DNA from 2 places in the Bacillus cereus group sp. Bce041 genome. Region 1 is predicted to be linked to the other one. Evidence: riboswitches for the same ligand, from Rfam matches in the RefSeq annotation. Region 1 holds a riboswitch; the other holds the start of a gene.

Region 1 (7,475 bases):
GGGGAATATCAATCTATGTTTGATTTCTTTTATACTAAGGAGGATGAGGTACATGGAACTAACACTTATTTGTGTTGGAGAAGAAAGTAAGGTAAATAGTTTAAGAGATTTAGTATCATTTCAACATGAGTTAATTATTTTTACAGCAAATGAAGAGATAGCGGCTGAAGTTAGGAATTGTGGGTTTGATTGGACTTATAGCTGCAGTAAGGAGCAGGACTTTACTAGTATTTGTGAGTGTATTAAGAAGGTGATTTTACTAGGGGATGAGCTTCCAATCGTTAGTTTTTTCACAGAACACATTCGCTTTTCTTTTCAAGCACCTATTACTGTTGTTACAAGGAATAAACGATATCCAGCGAGGCTCTATGAAACAATTGGAGCTAAGTTTGTCGTGTTTACAAATTGTGATAATATTTCTTTTTTATTTTTTGAATAGGGCGGGGGAAGAAATGATGAAGGTACTATTACTTGGAGATATAGCAAATCGTTGGGCAGTATCGGTAGAGCGAGTTCAAGAATTGGTTCAGATCGATCCCCTTTTTCCAGGGCCGTATATTATATTACCATCAAAAGATGCTTTGTATTTAGAGGTAGATATTACCGAGTATGAGCAGCTACATGCAGAATTGACACAAGTTTATATTCGCGGGAGAAATTTACGTGCATTTTTACGAGGAGAATAAAGGTTGAATAAAAAAGAGCGAATGCTGAGTGCAACAAGCTATGCACTTCATGTCATTCGCTCTTTTATTTCATATTTAAAAGGTCATTTTTAAGAAAAGAGAAGAGAAATAAAGAAAATAGATGAAATAATAGTAATAATCTTCAATGTAAGCGTTTAAATAAATGTAAATATTATTATTTTCAGTAATTTACTCCTTTACAAGTGAAATATAGAGGAGTATATTTACTCTCATAAATCATTCATAAAATTTCCAAAAAAACCTAAAATCGCTGAGTTCCAGAAATGGAGCGGGGGAACCAATTTTGTGCATCGTCACTTGGGGTGAATCTTTCAGTTTTGAAAGTAGGGCTACTCTTTAGGCCCGAATCCGACAGCTAACCTCGTAAGCGTTTAGAGAGGAGGTTTACTTTTTGTTGTTCATTTTTTGAACACTGAGTAGAGCTCAGTGTTCTTTTTTAATATTTAAATGGTAAATTTTAACAAAAATCAAAGCGAGGGATAGCTATGTTAGATGTTGTAATGGTCGGGATTTTTATTTTATTAGTTGCATCAATGGCAAGTCTTGCAAGTTGGTCAGATAAAGTTGTGAAAGAAGGAAAGCAATCATGATGATTGTCTTATCGGTTATTGTCGCAGCAATTACAGTGTATTTAGTGTATGCATTATTAAATCCAGAGAAGTTTTAATTAGGGGGAATCATTCATTATGATTTGGGTTGCAGTCATTATTACAATGCTCTTGTTTATTTTAGTAGCAAAGCCAACGGGGGTTTATTTAGAAAAAGCTTTTCAAGGTAGCAAAACGCTAGATAAAGTATTTGGGCCTTTTGAAAAACTTATTTTTAAAATTACGGGTGTAAAAGAATACAATCAAACGTGGAAACAGTACGCATTATCATTAGTTTTACTCAACGGATTTATGATTGTTGTTGTATATTTCATTTTCAGATTACAAGGTGTGCTGCCGCTAAATCCAGCGCATATTGAAGGGATGGAGCCTACGCTCGCTTTTAATACAGCGATTAGTTTTATGGCTGATACAAATTTACAGCATTATAGCGGTGAAAATGGTTTATCCTATTTATCACAATTAATCGGGATTACATTTTTAATGTTTGCGGCACCAGCAACGACATTAGCGCTCGTTATGGCTTTTATAAGAGGACTTGCTGGAAAAGAACTTGGTAACTTTTTCGTTGATTTTACGAGAGCGTTAACGAGAGTGTTTCTTCCTATTGCATTTATTGCGGCACTAGTTTTTGTCGCACTTGGCGTACCGCAAACGTTAGATGGGGCGGTTACAGCACAAACGATTGATGGGGCAAAGCAAAGTATATTACGTGGACCTGTTGCATCATTCGTTTCCATAAAGGAACTTGGAAATAACGGCGGTGGATTTTTCGGAGCGAACTCTACGCATCCTTTTGAAAATCCAGGACAAATGAGTAATATTTTGCAAATGATGCTTATGATGTTATTACCAACAGCACTTCCATTTACGTACGGACGAATGGTAGGAAATAAAAAACAAGGTCGCATCCTTTTCGTATCACTTTTTATGGTGTTTTTACTAGGATTTATAACGATTACGACATCTGAACTAAATGGGAATCCGGCATTAAATGGAATGGGTATCGAACATGTACAAGGAAGTACAGAAGGGAAAGAAGTACGATTTGGAACAGTATTTTCTTCACTATACGCAACGGTAACGACAGCTGCTGAAACAGGCGCTGTTAATACGATGCATGATACGTTAACACCAATTGGCGGTTTAGTTCCGCTTGTAAATATGATGTTAAATACTGTGTATGGCGGCGTTGGAGCAGGTTTTGTAAACATTATTATGTATGCAATTATCGCGGTGTTTATATCTGGGTTAATGGTTGGACGGACACCAGAGTTTTTAGGTAAAAAGATTGAAGGTAAGGAAATGAAATTAATCGCGGTCACGATTTTATTTCATCCATTGCTCATTTTAGGATTTTCGGCATTAGCTCTTTCAACAAATTTAGGGACGGATGCTATTTCTCATTCCGGTTTCCACGGTTTGACGCAAGTGGTATATGAATATACATCGTCAGCTGCGAATAACGGATCTGGATTTGAAGGATTAGGAGATAATACACCGTTTTGGAATATTACGACTGGTTTAGTTATGTTTTTAGGACGTTACTTCAGTTTAATTACGATGCTAGCTGTGGCAGCTTCATTGAAAGAAAAAACGGTAGTGCCAGAAACAGTCGGAACGTTCCGTACAGATAATAGTTTATTTGGTGGCATCTTCATCGGAACAATTGTAATTGTCGGTGCATTAACATTCTTCCCAATGTTAGTACTCGGTCCAATTGCAGAATTTCTTACATTGAAGTAATGGAGGGTAAATGATGAGACCGGTAGTAGTAAAAGAAAAACAATTAAATGAGTCCCAAATACATGCTGTAGAAGATGAAGTTAGACAAGCGAAAACGATGGATCGTGATATCGTAACACATGCGATGAAGCAATCCGTTGCGAAATTGAATCCGAAGGTCATGATAAAGAATCCGATTATGTTCGTTGTGGAAATTGGATTTATCATTACGTTCATTTTATCTTTTCTTCCAAGCAGTTCTAGTAGTATACCAGGATGGTTTAATATAACAGTTTCTCTCATTCTATTATTTACAGTTTTATTTGCGAATTTTGCAGAAGCATTAGCAGAAGGTCGTGGTAAAGCGCAAGCCGATTCTTTAAAGCAGTCGAAGAAAGATGTGTTTGCAAATGTAGTAAAAGAAAATGGAGACATTGTCCAAGTTTCAGCAACTGATCTTAGAAAAGGTGACGTTGTTATCGTAAAACAAGGAGAAATGATTCCAAGTGATGGCGAAGTAATCAAAGGATTAGCATCTGTAGATGAATCTGCAATTACAGGTGAATCAGCTCCTGTTATAAAAGAAGCAGGCGGTGATTTTTGTTCCGTAACAGGTGGAACGATGGTCGTAAGTGATGAAATTACAATTGTCATTACGAGTAATCCTGGTGAATCATTTATCGATAAAATGATTTCTTTAGTAGAAGGAGCTGCTCGTCAAAAAACGCCGAATGAGATTGCTTTAAATACAGTATTAACGAGCTTAACTCTTATTTTCTTGATCGTCGTTGTGACGTTGCCGATTTTTACAAATTATTTAGGCTTTCAAATTGATACTGCTGTACTTGTAGCGTTGTTAGTATGTTTAATTCCAACGACAATTGGTGGTTTGCTATCAGCGATTGGTATTGCTGGGATGGACCGGGTAACAAAATTTAACGTGTTAGCGATGTCAGGGAAAGCAGTAGAAGCTGCTGGCGATATTAATACAATTATTTTAGATAAAACAGGTACAATTACTTTTGGGAACCGAATGGCTCATACATTATTACCTGTAGGAAATGAAACGATTGAGCAAGTTGGAAAGTGGGCCGCTATTAGTTCTGTTTTAGATGAAACACCAGAAGGTCGATCTGTTATCGAGTATGTGCAGGGAAAATCTATATCATATAATAGAGAACTTGCAGAACAAGGTGAGTTTGTTCCGTTTAAAGCAGAAACGAGAATGAGTGGTGTTGATTTACAAGACGGAACGAAAGTGAGAAAAGGTGCTGTAGGTGCCGTTATTGAATGGGTTGAGTCACAAGGCGGAACAATTCCGAAAGATGTAAATCAAAAAGCAGACTTAATTTCAAAAGAGGGCGGAACACCACTTGTAGTTGCAGTAGATAATCGTATTTATGGCTTAATTTATTTAAAGGATACAGTAAAACCGGGTATGCGTGATCGTTTTGAACAGTTGCGCCAAATGGGGATTAAAACGGTTATGTGTACAGGTGATAATCCGTTAACAGCAGCAACGATTGCAAAAGAAGCTGGAGTAGATGAATTCGTTGCCGAGTGTAAACCGGAAGATAAAATTGCTGTTATTAAAGCAGAGCAAGATAAAGGGAAACTTGTAGCGATGACAGGTGATGGTACAAATGATGCTCCAGCATTAGCACAGGCGGACGTTGGATTAGCGATGAACAGTGGTACGACAGCAGCGAAAGAAGCGGCGAACATGATTGATCTAGACTCAAATCCAACGAAAATTATTGAGGTTGTAGGAATCGGTAAGCAATTGTTAATGACGCGAGGTGCTTTAACGACGTTTAGTATTGCGAATGATATAGCGAAATATTTTGCAATCATTCCAGCAATGTTTACACTTGCGATTCCGCAAATGGAAGCATTAAACATTATGAAACTAACATCACCACTGTCAGCAATTTTATCAGCATTAATATTTAACGCTGTTATTATTCCATTACTCATTCCGTTAGCGATGAAAGGTATTGCATATAAACCGATGAGTTCTAATGCATTGCTTAGCCGAAACTTACTTATTTATGGGCTTGGCGGAGTTATCGTTCCGTTCATTGGAATTAAGGTAATTGATATGATTGTCGGCTTGTTTATATAAGGAAGAGGGGAAAAAGATGGAGAAGAAACAAAGTATACTATCACCAATTATCCGTATTACTTTTACATTTCTAGTGTTGTGTGGACTTGTATACCCACTTATTGTTACTGGTATTGCACAAGCAGTAATGAAGGATAACGCGGATGGAAGTCTAATATATAATGATAAAAATGAAGTGATTGGTTCTAAATTAATTGGTCAAAACTTCACGGATCCACGTTATTTTCAAGGGCGTGTTTCTAGTATTGAATATAAGGCTGAAGCATCTGGTTCAAATAACTATGCACCATCTAATCCAGATTTAGCAAAGCGAGTAGAGAAAAGTATTGCGGACTGGAAGGAAAAAAATCCAGCTGTTCCGGTTACAGAAATACCAATAGATTTAGTGACAAATTCAGGTTCAGGGCTTGATCCTGATATTAGTCCAAAGGCGGCCTCGGTGCAGGTGGATCGCATCTCGAAATTAACGAATATTCCGAAAGAAAAACTTAATCAATTGATTAAAGATCAAACAGAAGGTGCTGCGCTTGGTTTATTTGGAGAGACCCGCGTAAACGTCTTAAAGTTAAATTTGGCATTACAGAAATTAATGAAATAGTAACAGTGCTACCTCAATCTAATGGATTGAGGTAGCGTTGTTTCGAATGAAAGGTAGTGTTTATTTTGTATGCAGATGATTATGAACCGAAGTTTCAAAGGCGAACGCCAGAGGAATATTTAGAATATATTCGTCAGCAAAATCGCGGAAAGTTAAAGCTATATGTAGGAGCAGCTCCAGGCGTAGGAAAAAGTTATAAAATGCTCTTTGATGCAAGGGAAATGAAAAAAGATGGAATTGATATTGTAATTGGTTTAATTGAAACGCATGGAAGAAAAGAGACGGAAGAAGCAATTGCTGATTTAGAAAAATTTCCTTTGAAAGAAATACAGTATAAAGGAAAGGTATTTTATGAGCTTGATGTGGAAGGAATAAAAAAACGCGCGCCGCAAGTAGTTGTAGTGGATGAACTTGCGCATAGTAATGTTCCTGGTTCTAAACATAAGAAACGTTATATGGATGTGCAGGAATTGTTAGAGGCTGGTATATCGGTATTATCAGCTTTTAATATTCAACATTTAGAAAGTGTTCATGATATTGTAGCTCAAATTACGAATGTAAAAGTAAGAGAACGAATTCCAGATTTTATTTTACAAAAAGCAAATGAAATTCAGCTCGTTGATGCAACGCCCGAGGTATTAAGGAAGAGACTAATAGACGGAAAGATATATAAAGAAGAAAAAATTCAGCAAAGCTTACAAAACTTCTTTACACTTAATAACTTAGGAGCACTTAGGGAATTATCACTTCGAGAAGTTGCGGATGATATGGACGAGAAAATTAGCCAAACAGTAATAGAACCGATTGGCGTAAAAGAAAAAATTCTCGTTTGTGTACAATACAGTTCAACAGCGGAGAAATTAATACGACGGGGATGGCGCATGGCTGATCGGTTAAATGCTGAATTGTACGTATTAAACGTTGAGAGGGAAAATATAGATTCTATTTCAGCTGGAAAAAAGCAGACGATTGAAGAGTGGAAGGCGCTCACGAATCAATTTGATGCGAGTTTTGTATTAGAAGAAGCAAAGGGAAGAAAGCCAGCGGATGTTATTATTGAAGTCGCGAAAAGATTGCAAGTAACACAAATTTTACTTGGGCAATCAGCGAGAACGCGGTGGGAAGAAATTCGAAAAGGTTCTATTGTAAATGAAATTATGAGACAAACAAAGTATATTGATATTCATATTGTTGCGGATCAAAGAGGGTAAAATAGAGCCGACATTTTTGGGGCTCTATTTTAATTTTTGTACAGCATGAAGGCTTAGCATTTTCATTGTATATAAGATTACAAGTAAAAACATAATTGCGCCTAGGAAGAAAATCCAAAAGTAATTTTGGTTAAATAAAAGAAATCCACCTATAAGTGGCCCTGTGCCCATACCAAGATAGCGGATGAAGTTGTACATACCGATAGCTGTTGCGCGTTCTTGTACGAATTCTTCTGTTAATAAAGTGGTGTGAGTTGGCATAGAAAGTCCCATACTAAAACCGTACAAAGATGTAACGATAATGATAAATGGGATATTGATGTTATATGTGAAAGAGAATAAAACGACACATATAATATTGAAGAAACTCGTAATAAATAAAGCTTGCTTTGTTGTGAGGCGTTTTTGCAAAAATTTGTAGCAAAAACTTCCTAGCATGATAGAAAGAGACATTGGTACAAACATAAGACCAATTTTATTTACAGTTAAATGAAATGAATT
Region 2 (7,475 bases), 960 kb from region 1:
TTTGAGATGGTTAAAATAGAGAACGTTCTCACCGTGATCTATGTATGAACCATCTCTCCCAACTGTTATTGCTACAGTACTTACTTATTGTTATAAAACTTTTCATATGTGTTTAGTATGAATAATATTGTATAAATTTTCTATTTCATCGAAATTCCCACATTCACACAGTGAATATATTACATAAAAATATTATTCATTTTAAACTAAACAACATACGTAAATATGAAATTTCGTTTTGTTTTCATATAAGTTTTGTACTGTAAGGTCATTTAAACACAGCTGTTTATATAACGTAAAGAAGTATTTTCATTCCCTTTATTTTCAAGCTTTCATGTCCTTATTTCAAAATATAATCCGATTCACTTTATCGATTGAAATATCTACATATCACAACAGAAAACACTACTTGCAAACAACCGGTAAAATTATATTGATATAATTTTTAACCCCGTATGCAATTATGCATAGCATATACACAAAAAGGATAGCTTCATTTTCACGAAACTATCCTTAAAAAATCTTCTTATTTTTTCAAATGATATGGAACTGTCGTAATAACAACATTTCTTTTATAAAGTAAATACGCACGTATGAGTAAACTGGATTGATTATGAAGAATGTTATGCCAACCTTTTTTCGGAATGAACTGTGGTATAACGACCGTAACGCGGTAATTCGATTCACTTGCCTTATATTGCACTGTATCAATGAACTTCGTTAACGGCTGAATAATACTTCTATAATGAGAATGTAATGTAACAAGCCTTACTTCAGGTTGCCACACCTTCCATTTCTCTTCAAATTTCTTTTCCTCTTCTCTGTCAAAAGCAACATATACAGCGATAACTTGATCTGCAGAAAGAGATTTCGCATAGTTCAATGAATTTTCTACTACATGCGTCATACCTGCTACAGGAACGACAATTACATTCCCCTCAATTGGAATAAGAGGTTCACAAGTTTTTAAACTTAATTGATCACCCACTGCATCATAATGCTTCTTAATTCGATGAAACAAGAAGATAATAGCAGGTAAGAAAATAAGAATCGACCAAACTTGTGCAAATTTAGTTAAAAAGAACATGCTCATTACGATAAAACTAATAACTGCACCAATTAAATTAACCGTTAATTTTAAAACCCATCCTTCAGGTTTTTCGCGAAGCCACTTTAATACCATCCCTGTTTGAGAAAGTGTAAATGGAATAAATACCCCTACTGCATATAACGGAATTAAATGTTCTGTTTGTCCTTGGAAAGCTACAATTAAAATAATCGAAGCAACTCCAAGTATTATAATACCGTTTGAGTAACCTAGACGGTCTCCTCTAATCGTAAACATTCTCGGTATGAATTTATCTTTTGCGAGGTTAACCGCTAATAAAGGAAATGCAGAATAGCCTGTATTAGCTGCGAGAATTAATATTAAAGCTGTTGTACCTTGTATGAAATAGTACATGAAATTACGTCCAAATGTTTGTTCAGCAATTTGAGAAACAACTGTTACTTCTTTACTCGGCGTCACTCCGTAATAATAAGCTAAAAATACAATTCCTGAAAATAACACAGCAAGTAATGCACCCATTGCAAGCAATGTTTTTGCAGCATTGTTTGGCGCAGGATCTTTAAAGTTCGGAATTGCGTTTGAAATTGCTTCAACACCTGTTAAAGCAGAACTACCTGATGCAAATGCTCTTAACAGTAAAAACAAACTAATACCCGCAACCGGCGTTCCGATCGGCGTGTGTAAAGTTGGTGAAACGTGACCAGTCAAAATATTATATATGCCTACACCAATTAATATAAATAGGGCTAAAACAAATAAATAAACAGGATATGCTAAAACAGAAGCTGATTCCGTTACTCCTCTTAAATTTAAGATCGTAATAAATATAACAAATATAATCGCAATGATTACATTATGTGCATGTAAACTAGGAAAAGCAGATGTTAGCGCATCTGTACCCGCAGATACACTTACCGCAACAGTTAAAATATAGTCGACTAATAAAGATCCTCCAGCAATTAAGCCTGGATTCATCCCTAAATTTTCTTTTGATACAACATACGCTCCCCCGCCATGCGGATAAGCAAAAATAATTTGACGATAAGATAAAATAAGGGCTGTCAATAATACTAATACCCCAACAGCGATCGGAATGGAATACCAATAAGCGATCGCTCCCACACCTGCTAAAGCAATTAAAATTTGTTCTGGACCGTAAGCAACTGATGACAATGCGTCAGAAGATAAAATAGCTAAAGCTTTCGTTTTATTAAGCTTTTGTTCTCCAAGCTCTGTTGATTTTAACGGTCTTCCAATTAAAAATCTTTTAATAGATGAAACCAATGCTGTCCACTCTCCAATAATTTTGTACGAACTTTTCTGCTTGTTACAGCCAGTAAACGATTTCTTCAGAAAACAAAAAATGTCTACAAGCCATAGCGAAATAGACTTGTAGACATTATTTTTTTTGTCGCACAAGCTCCACCTTCCTTCTCAATATAACGCTTACGAGGTTAGCTGTCGGATTCGGGCCTATGAGTAGCCCTACCTTTTTCAAGGATTCACCCCATCGGATTATGTACTAATCCGTAAAAACGGGTCCCCCGTACCATGCGGTTTCAGCGATTTAGAAAATTGAAACTGTGGATTATAATACTCCTTTATTTTCAAAAAGTAAACAAAAATTTTTAATAAGAAAAAAATTAAAATGATTGCGCATAATCCGCTGAGAAATATACATAATGAATATTAAAAATCCGCAAAGGAGACCCATATGTCTAAAGAAAAGAAGCCTATTTTTTCCGATTCATATTTAGATGCAGTAGCAAATGAAATTAATCAGTTATATGGTAAACGTGAACAGGAAATAAATTTGACAGATAGAACGAAAAGAAATAAATAATTTGTCATACAAAAAAATAAAAAAGATAGCAATACACTTATATATTGCTATCTTTTTTATTTTTTCATACATCTAATTCTATTACAGATTTGTTAAAGGTCATCTCTTCATACACCTTTAAATTTTGATATATAGATTCTAATAATGGTGCCGCTATAGAAAATTTCTCTGCTACATCCAGTAAATATCCTTGCAAGTGCTTCCCTTCAATAAACGAACCCTTTTCCATATCACGTTGCATTGATGACTTCATATCATACGAAATTTTATCAATCGTTTTCATATGTTCCTGGGCAATATTAGCCTTTACTGGAGCTCCTAATACTCTCATGATTTGTACAGATTCCTCAAACACATTACGGATAAAATCACGGCCGCCTTCACTTTCACGGATTGGTCCAATTGGTGCACGCATTAACGTTGTCACACCTGACATTACAGTAATAAATAAATATTTATGCCACATATCTTGCGTAATATTTTCACTTAAAACAAAACTAGATTTCGTACCTGAAAATGCTTTAGAAATATGCTTTACTCTCTCTGAATTTTGAGACTTAATTTCTCCAAACACAAGTCTGTTGGCAGCGCTGGTTTGTACAATTTCTCCTTGATCGTTTAACGTCGTCTCGATAAAGCATAAACCGCCAATTACTTTTTCTTCGCCGAATTCTTTTTGTAATAGCGATAAATGAGCGATACCATTTAACAATGGAATGATTACAGTATTTTCGCCAACAAACGGCTTCAAATCTTGAATTGCCTCGTTTAAGTGATACGCTTTTGTTGAAAATAAAATAACATCAAATGGAGAAGTTCGCTCTTCTTTCGTTATTAATTTCGGTCGGAAGGAAAAATCCCCGTTAACACTTCGGATTACAAGTCCTCTTTCCTCTAATTGTTTTTTCCGTTTACTACGAACAAGAAACGTGACATCTTCTCCCTTCTCGACTAATCTGCCACCAAAAAATCCTCCGACTCCACCAGCGCCTAATACTAAAATCCGCATACAGCATCCCCCTTTTCAAAATACAATTTTATAACTTTTAGTATACATAACATTATACATGTTCCCTGCTAAATAAGCTGAATTTTCACTCTCAATTGAGTATAAAAGAGTGGTTATTTTCAAATAAATTTGGGCATGTTGTTTCTATAGCATATATGGAAAGGACACAATGTAGATGGAGGCAATACAATCAATTGAGGAAAAAGGTGTAGCAACAGCTATATTTCAATTTATATTCCCGTTTTCGTTTAAAGCTGGATATGAACAAGAGATGTTCCCTTTCTTACAAAAAAACGATTTTCGTCCTTTTCGGCTCGATCATCTCGATGATGAAAATACATATTATGGGGAGTTTAAAGTTTCACATCAAAATATGGAAGCATACTATCTTTCATTTACAAATAAAATTCTCTTTCCTCACTCAGAGCATCAAAAGGGCTTGCAACGTTATTCAAAGGACCTTAACTTAACTGGACATTTAACAACAAACCTTATTTCAATTCCATTCAAGATACACTCTATTGATGTCACACTTTGTCCTTATGAACTTGGCTTCTTAACAATTCGAACAGAAGTAAACACTGCTCCAAACATGACTTTATCTGAAGCAATCGAATTCGCTGCTCGCTTCCGTGTACTTGAAACTAAAAATGATACAAATGAGACTATTTGTATTGAATGTAACGGAAAAAAGTATTCCCAAGTTGAAAAATTCATTTTTGGTTATTTATTTCATGGTGTAACTGATTTCTTTGAAAAGAAGAGATTAAGAAGTTCATACTTTCAAACCTTCCCTTTCTTCGAAGACCAAAGAATGTACGTCCAAACTTTATTGTCACTAAAAGAAGGTATGGAGCTTAATGAAGTGGATGTTTATCGTACTTCTAGTCTTTCCGGATTAACAAGTGATGGTAAGCCATATGTGAGCGCAAATAACCTTCCTTACATTCATGACTATTTAAAAAAACACGCTTACCAGAGATGGACTCCAAATCGTTATTTCATAATGGAAGAACATATTTTTACATGTGTAACAAATGAAGGAGAACGTAAAATCGCTAAACTTGCTAGTCAAATGTACGGAGAATTTTATTACGCTTTATTATTAAACCTATTCCATAAAATTGTTTTATTAAAAATGGCTAACGCCTATGCTGAGCTAAACATTGAACAAGATACTAATGAAATAGAGAAATTAATTTATTCGATCAATTCGTTCACTGCTAATTATTTTTCTTTAGAATTAGTATCCCAATCACAAAGTGAAGATATTTTCTTTCGTTTAAGAAAACTTTTTAATATTGAGGTTCTATACTCGAACGCGAAACAAAATCTTGATAGTTTGTTTAAATATCAAGAAAATGTCGCCTCTAAAAAAGATAGCCTCTTATTATTAATTTTAACGCTCTACTCTGTAGTGGGCCAAATGTTAGGGTTTACTATGATTGACCTTTTCAGAAACACCGATTCAAACAAAATATCGTCACCTCTTGAATTTTTCGCTCTATTAATTGCGATTAGCGGCATTGTCATTTCACTTATTTTAGGAGCCCAAAGTTTATACCAATGGGGTCTACAGCATAAACGAAGAAAAGCTTGGGTAAAACAAACTGTACTTTCTGCCGTTAAAGAGAAAGAAGATAAAAATTAAAAAAGGTTATTTTCAAATTCTTGGCGCGCTGCATTAAGTGAAATTTTTATGAGCGATTTTCCGATTATATCGGCGCAACTCGAAATATATCAGCGATTTTTTTAATATATCGACTTACCGACAAATGACAGGACCGGATAATAAAAAAAGGGTGCTCCAAAATAAAACTTGGAGTACCCCTTTTATTATACGAATTCAGTTTACTTCCCTGCTTCGATTTGCTCTAATGCAGCAGCTACTTGCTCTTCCGTTAATTCATGTTGTATTACGTAGCGGTTACGTGGACTTACACGACATTCATGAGAACATGCACGTAAATATTTCGCTTCGTTTTCTTCAGAACATAAAATTTTCTTATTACATTCTGGATTTGAACAGTTTACATAGCGCTCACAAGGTTCACCTGTAAAGTGGTCTTTACCAACGATAACATGTTCTTTTTGGTTTACTGGTACAGCAATACGCTCATCGAACACGTAACATTGTCCATCCCAAAGCTCACCTTGTACCTCTGGGTCTTTTCCGTACGTTACAATTCCGCCGTGAAGCTGACTTACATCTTCATAGCCTTCACGAACTAACCAACCAGAAAACTTCTCACAACGAATTCCGCCTGTACAATAAGTTAAAATCTTTTTACCTTCAAGTACTTCTTTATTTTCACGAATCCAATCTGGTAATTCACGGAATGATTCGATATCAGGTTTAATCGCACCTTTGAAGTGACCTAAATCAAACTCATAATCATTTCGTGCATCAATGATAACTGTATCTTCTTGTTTCATTGCTTCATAAAAATCTTTTGGCTCTAAATACTTCCCAGTTATTTCGTGTGGGTTAATGTCATCTTCTAGACGAAGTGTAACTAACTCTGGACGAGGACGCACGTGCATTTTCTTGAATGCATGACCATCAGCTTCATCTATTTTAAATACGATACCGTCAAAACGTGGATCATTGTTCATTGCTTCCATGTATTTCTCTGTTTGTTCTACAGTTCCAGAACAAGTTCCGTTAATACCTTCTTTCGCTACAAGAATTCTTCCTTTTAATTCAAGTGAATTACAAAATTCTAAATGCTCTGCCGCGAATTCTTCTGGGTTTTCAATTGTTGTGTACATGTAATATAGTAATACTCTGTATGGTTTTGTAGTTGCCAATGTATTTCTACCACCTATCTAATTTTTAAAATCATGTATAAGTTAACGTTCATATCAAAACATATATAATAAGAAAATGAATCCCATTTTCTTTTCTTTATACTATTTTCTATCAGTTAACAAAAATAAAAAACAAGATTACACATCAAAACACTATGGTTATGTTGTAATCCCAATATATTATATATCATACAAATGCAATTCCATCAATTAATATGCTGGATTATCGGCTTTATGTTCACATAAATTTCAAAATTGACCCTTTAATTTATTATGTTTCCCCACGTCATCACACCATAAACTCCCAATTTATTTTACGTTATCACACCATCCATTGCATAAAGGCATATAATTTGCATTAAGGAAACTTTCGTGTTCAAATGAAATTATCATATAACATATCTAAATGTATTGAAATAATGAGTAAGAATAAATACAATAATTTCATCAAGTTAACATTTTAAAGGGGAAAACTACTATGAATAAAGATATAACAAAAGATGAACATCTCCCTTCTGAAAGTACAACCGTACAATCAGCTCACTTAGCTTTAAGTGGAGAAACAAAAGGCTGGAAAAGACTGTTACCATTTTTAGGACCCGCTTTTATAGCGTCCGTTGCTTATATTGATCCTGGCAACTTTGCTACAAATATCGCAGCTGGTTCACAATATGGATATTTACTATTATGGGTTATACTCGCCTCTAACTTAATGGCTGTATTAATCCAAACTTTATCAGCTA

The links. Region 1 has a riboswitch for cyclic di-AMP ahead of ACUN13_RS11495 (SipW-dependent-type signal peptide-containing protein). Riboswitches for the same ligand answer to the same signal wherever they lie in the genome.
Region 2: it holds a riboswitch for cyclic di-AMP, as region 1 does, so the genes downstream of both, ACUN13_RS06415 (APC family permease) here and ACUN13_RS11495 (SipW-dependent-type signal peptide-containing protein) in region 1, are expected to answer to the same signal.

The regions. Positions count from the first base shown of each region.
Region 1 is NZ_JBQXON010000002.1:1,055,146-1,062,620, reverse strand. It holds gene ACUN13_RS11505 (hypothetical protein) at 53-439, shown strand; gene ACUN13_RS11500 (hypothetical protein) at 453-686, shown strand; cyclic di-AMP (ydaO/yuaA leader) riboswitch at 946-1,091, shown strand; gene ACUN13_RS11495 (SipW-dependent-type signal peptide-containing protein) at 1,193-1,297, shown strand; gene kdpF (K(+)-transporting ATPase subunit F) at 1,294-1,374, shown strand; gene kdpA (potassium-transporting ATPase subunit KdpA) at 1,394-3,061, shown strand; gene kdpB (potassium-transporting ATPase subunit KdpB) at 3,075-5,165, shown strand; gene kdpC (K(+)-transporting ATPase subunit C) at 5,182-5,763, shown strand; gene kdpDN (KdpD-like non-kinase potassium sensor) at 5,820-6,974, shown strand; gene ACUN13_RS11465 (MFS transporter) at 6,999-7,475, opposite strand, start outside.
Region 2 is NZ_JBQXON010000002.1:92,556-100,030, forward strand. It holds gene ACUN13_RS06415 (APC family permease) at 527-2,353, opposite strand; cyclic di-AMP (ydaO/yuaA leader) riboswitch at 2,498-2,644, opposite strand; gene ACUN13_RS06420 (hypothetical protein) at 2,784-2,912, shown strand; gene panE (2-dehydropantoate 2-reductase) at 2,977-3,921, opposite strand; gene ACUN13_RS06430 (hypothetical protein) at 4,097-5,572, shown strand; gene trhO (oxygen-dependent tRNA uridine(34) hydroxylase TrhO) at 5,773-6,732, opposite strand; gene ACUN13_RS06440 (Nramp family divalent metal transporter) at 7,211-7,475, shown strand, end outside.